Regions from separate parts of the Collinsella sp. CLA-ER-H3 genome, predicted to be linked through region 2. Evidence: riboswitches for the same ligand, from Rfam matches in the RefSeq annotation. Region 2 holds a riboswitch; the other holds the start of a gene.

Region 1 (2,398 bases), on a different contig from region 2:
TCGCGGGCGTGGGGCACCTTTTTGGCGATGTCGGCGGCGTGTGCGGCGATCTTGGTGGCCATGAGGCCGTCGAGCACATCCTGGGCGTTAGGCAGGCATAGGTGCTCTGCTGGTGTCACGTAGCACAGGAAGTCGGCACCGGAGCTGGCGGAGATGGCGCCGCCGATGGCAGCGGTGATGTGGTCGTAACCCACGCCGATATCGGTCACCAGCGGCCCGAGCACATAGAACGGGGCGTTGTGGCACAGGCGCTTCTGTAGCTTCATGTTGGCAGCGATCTCGTCGAGCGCCATGTGACCCGGGCCCTCGACCATGACCTGGACGCCGGCGGCCCAAGCGCGCTTGCACAGCTTGCCCAGCTCGATCATCTCGGCGGTCTCGGTGGCGTCGTTGGAGTCGTAGAGGCAGCCCGGGCGGCAGGAGTCGCCGAGCGAAATCGTCACGTCGTACTCGTGGCAAATCTCGAGCAACTCGTCGTAGAACTCATAGAACGGGTTCTCGTTACCGGTGACCTCCATCCAGCCAAACAGCAGTGAGCCGCCGCGGCTCACGATGTTCATCAGGCGGCCGGTCTCCTTAAAGGTCTTGGTGACCGACTTGTTGATGCCGCAGTGGATAGTCATAAAGTCAACGCCGTCCTCGGCGTGCGCGCGCACGACTTCGAACAGGTCGTCCTTGGTGAGCTTGACCAGCGGCTTTTCCATGTAGCCGATGGCGTCGTACATGGGGACGGTGCCTACCATGAGCGGCGTCTCGTCGATGAGCTGCTGGCGGAACTGGCGCGTCTTGCCCGAGTTGGAGAGGTCCATGATGGCGTCGGCGCCAAAGTCCTCGGCGATCTTGACCTTCTTCCATTCCTCGGCGGCATCGGCCTTGTCGCCCGAGATGCCCAAGTTCACGTTGACCTTGGTGGACAGGCCCTCACCGACGCCAAAGGCGCGCATGCCCTTTTTGATATGCACGATGTTGGCGGGAATGGCGATGCGGCCGTCGGCCACGCGCTCGCGGATGTACTCGGGGTCGCGATGCTCGCGCTCGGCGACTTCCTTCATCTGCGGCGTGATCTGCCCGGCACGGGCGAAATCGATTTGCGTGACGAGCTTGGGCTCGGTCTGTGTGCTCATTGGCACGGCTCCCTTCGTTGGCATTACCCATATCAGGTTTGCGGGTCAGGGCGGGCGCGCCCAATCTCAGCCTGCCGTCTTGTCCCGCAAGCTCCCCGTTATGTCATGGGCTCAAGTATAGCCTGAATGGGTACGATTGGGCCAACGAGCGTGCCTGTGGGGAGGCGTACATGGAAGACAAGCATCTATATCGAGAGACACAATGGGACATATCGGCCGAGGAGGGCCGTGCGCACCATGGGTTGGTCGCGATTGGCTTTGCGGTGCTTGCCGTGCTGGTGATTGCCTTTTGTATTTGGACGTTTGGCGGTCGCGGCGGCGCTGCCTGGGAGTTCGAGGCCGACGATGTCCTGCCGATCATGACGGTGAAGGTCGCTGGCGGTAACACGGTGGCCGCACCGGGCGACTACTGGTATCCGCGCGACGAGTTTGTGCAGCTGCAGTTGAGCGGCGGGTCTATTCCGGGTGAAGAAATCGAACGCGTGACGTTTGATGAGGCACTCAAAACACTCACGGTGAAGCTCAAAGATCAGGGCGATGTGCCTACGACCATGGATATCGCTCTGACGGAGTGGCGTCTGGAACCTCCGTCGGGCGTTACGGTATCCGACGTAGAGCACGTTAAGATTACCTACCAAGATGGCTCGACGAGCGAGATTGCAAAGGCCGATGGCTTGGCGGAGTAATGGGGTGTTTGGAAACGGCGGGCCTATTGTGCCTGCGCGTTCATGAAAACCAGGGTGTTTTTGTCTGAAAGCTCGGGGATGTGCCGATAGCCGATGTTGAATGCGGTAAGTTCGCTTGCATCCTCGAGCTTGTTTTCTGCCATCCACCGCACCATGGAGCCGCGCGCCTTTTTGCTGGCGGTCGACCGTTGGATGGGCTTCCCGTTGCGGATACCCTCGCCAAAGAGGCATGTGACGGCCGTGGCGTCGTCCGCGAGGTGGGGCAGAACGGCTTTGGCATACTCTACGCTGGCGAGGTTGACGATCGTGGTGTTTGAGCCTGCCGGGGCGGTAGCCCGCGCGAGCTTGTCACCCCAAAACGCGTAGAGGTCTTGGGCATCGTCAACGGCGAGCTTCGCGCCCATCTCCAGCCGATACGGTTCGACGGCATGGAAGGGACGAACGCACCCGTAGAGGCCGGAGAGGATCCACAGATGGTCTTGCAGCCATGTGAGCTGCGCGGAATCCATCACCTCGGGCGCCATGCTCTGGTACTGAATGCCGTGATAGGACATGATGGCAGGGGAGAGGTGACAGGCGAGTGCGGGA
Region 2 (2,398 bases):
TCCGGGTCGAATATCTGCCTTGAGCACGACTTCGGTCCGGATGCCCTTGCTCGCCAGCACAAAGGTTGCGTCGCGCACGACCTGCATGACCTCGTCCCAGTCGCCCTCGATCTCGGTGAACATCGAGCTGGTGCGGTTGGGAAGGCCACTCTCGCGAATGACGCGCACGACCTCGGCGACTTCGGCGGACAGCTCATCGCCGGTGCCGCACGGGGCGATGGCCACGGCGACGAGTGTGTTCATGCCGGCGCTGGTTGTGGACTCGGACATGGCTTATGCCTCCTCGAGTTCGAGTTGGTTGTCGGCAATATCCTGGGCGGTCGCGCGGTAGAGCTCGTCGATAAAGGCGACCTTAAAGCTTGCCGGGGCATCGGCGACAGCGGCGGCACGCGTACCGGCGACGTTGTAGACGGCGGTGCCGCAGATGGCTGCCGTAAACGGATCGGCAGCACAGGCGTACACGGCCAGTACGCCGCCTTGCGAGCAACCGCAGCCGGTGATCTTGGACATGAGCGGGCTGCCGCCGTGGGACTTGGCCACGGTCGTGCCGTCGGTAATCAGGTCGACTTCGCCCGAGACGACCACGGCGCCGCCAGTGTAGCGGGCGAGCGCCACGGCGGCATCGCGGGCGGCGTCGACCGTGTCGGTGGTATCGACACCGCGCACGCGGCTCAGATTGGCCGCCTCGCCTTCAAGACCCCACAGGCCGGCGAGCGCGATGATCTCGGAGGCGTTGCCGCGCACGATGGCGGGCTTGTACTGCTTGAGTTCGTTTACCAACTGGGTGCGCAGGCTGCCAATGCCCAGGCCCACCGGATCGAGCACCCAGGGCTTGCCGGCGTCGTGTGCCGCCTTGGCCGCGCGGGGAATCGTCTGCTCGTAGATGGGGAAGAGCGTGCCCATGTTGAGATAGATGGCGCCGCCGCCGGCAACGAGTGCCTCGCCCTCGTCGGGTAGATAGACCATGGCGGCCGAACCGCCCACGGCGAGCTGCGCGTTGGCGACAAAGTCGATCGTCACCGTGTTGGTGATGGAGCCGGCCATCGGATTGGTGGCGCGAATCTCCCCCACGGCCTTGATCACGTTTTGCTTAAGCTGTTTCGAATCAATCACTGCACATGCCTCCTTGGCATAGAAAAGGGGCGCTGTGCATAGACAGCGCCCCTGTAAAGGCGGCATGCTCCCTACGCCAGCATTAACTGACAGGTTCAAAGGATTGGGCCCCCATGCCCTCTCAGCCTTGTGGTTTGCACCGCCGGCACTCCCGCATCGAATCTGTTGTTCCCTATACTAGCGCACCTGCCAAATAGGGATAGGTTTATTTTGGCAGGTAACAACTGGGGCTTTGCGTTTTCCCAGATAAAACCTGCCAAAATAAACCTGTCCCTTTTTGGCAGGTCGGTACAATAGACGGGATTAAGAATGACCGAGGGGACCTTATGATCAAACTTGTGCTGACCGATATGGACGATACGCTGATTCCTGCTGGACACGATGGCGCCAGCGACTACGCCATCGAGGGCATTCATGCCATGCAAGCGGCGGGCCTGCATTTTGGCCCGGTTTCGGGTCGCCAGCCGTCCGCGATGGGCTGGATGTTCCGCAATCGCTCCGAGTGCTTCTCGACCGGTGCGTTTTGCAACGGCCAGGTGATGTTTGTCGATGGCGAGGCGGTTGCCTCGCGCACAACTGATAACGATGCCCTGATGCGCCTGGCCGACTACCTGGAGCAAGAGACCGACGATACCTATCTGAAGGTCTACCGTCTGGGTGATGACTTTTGGGACAACGACGCCTATTGCGTGACAAGCGATCCCGAGCGTGTGCGTCGCGCCATGGAGTCAGGCGGCAACGCGTGGCTCAAGGGCGAAGAGGCTCCCTGTCGTCCTGTCGTTGACGATGCCCCGGTATACAAGGCGAATATCTGGAGTGCCCGTTCGCGCGAGGAGCTCGCCGAGCTGCGCAAGCGTGTTGCCGCCGAGGTGCCGGAGCTCTCGCTCGTGTTTCCCAACAACCGCGTGCGCCTGTTCGACGTTCTTCCGACCGGCTGGGACAAGGGCTGTGCTGCGCTGGAGCTGGCGCGCGCTTTGGGCCTGACGCCCGACGAGGTGGCCGTATTCGGCGATTCCGATAACGATTTGCCCATGATCGATGCCGTTCCCAATTCCGTTGCAGTCGCCAATGCCAACGAGGCCGTCACGGCTGCCGCGCGCTGGCATATCGGCGCTGCGGCAGACGATGCGGTCGCCGGGGCTCTACATCAGATTGCCGCCTGCGCCGCGACGGGGGAGATGCCGTCGTTTATGCGTCAGATGGACGCGACGGGTTTCGACGTCACGAACGTCTAGGGAGGGCGCTATGAAGCTTCAGCAGCTCAGATATGTTGTTAAGGTTGCCG

The links. A riboswitch is a leader RNA that binds a small molecule or an ion and turns the genes downstream of it on or off. The one in region 2 is predicted to bind thiamine pyrophosphate.
Region 1: linked by a shared signal. The riboswitch ahead of thiC (phosphomethylpyrimidine synthase ThiC) and the one ahead of thiM (hydroxyethylthiazole kinase) in region 2 are both predicted to bind thiamine pyrophosphate.

What each region holds. Positions count from the first base shown of each region.
Region 1 covers NZ_JBBNLP010000009.1:92,927-95,324, reverse strand. Annotated here, with positions in the region: gene thiC (phosphomethylpyrimidine synthase ThiC) at 1-1,124, opposite strand, end outside; TPP riboswitch at 1,116-1,232, opposite strand; gene AAAX32_RS08325 (hypothetical protein) at 1,295-1,810, shown strand; gene AAAX32_RS08320 (YaaA family protein) at 1,834-2,398, opposite strand, start outside.
Region 2 covers NZ_JBBNLP010000002.1:83,349-85,746, reverse strand. Annotated here, with positions in the region: gene AAAX32_RS01965 (thiamine-binding protein) at 1-270, opposite strand, end outside; gene thiM (hydroxyethylthiazole kinase) at 274-1,113, opposite strand; TPP riboswitch at 1,165-1,276, opposite strand; gene AAAX32_RS01955 (HAD family hydrolase) at 1,440-2,348, shown strand; gene AAAX32_RS01950 (LysR family transcriptional regulator) at 2,359-2,398, shown strand, end outside.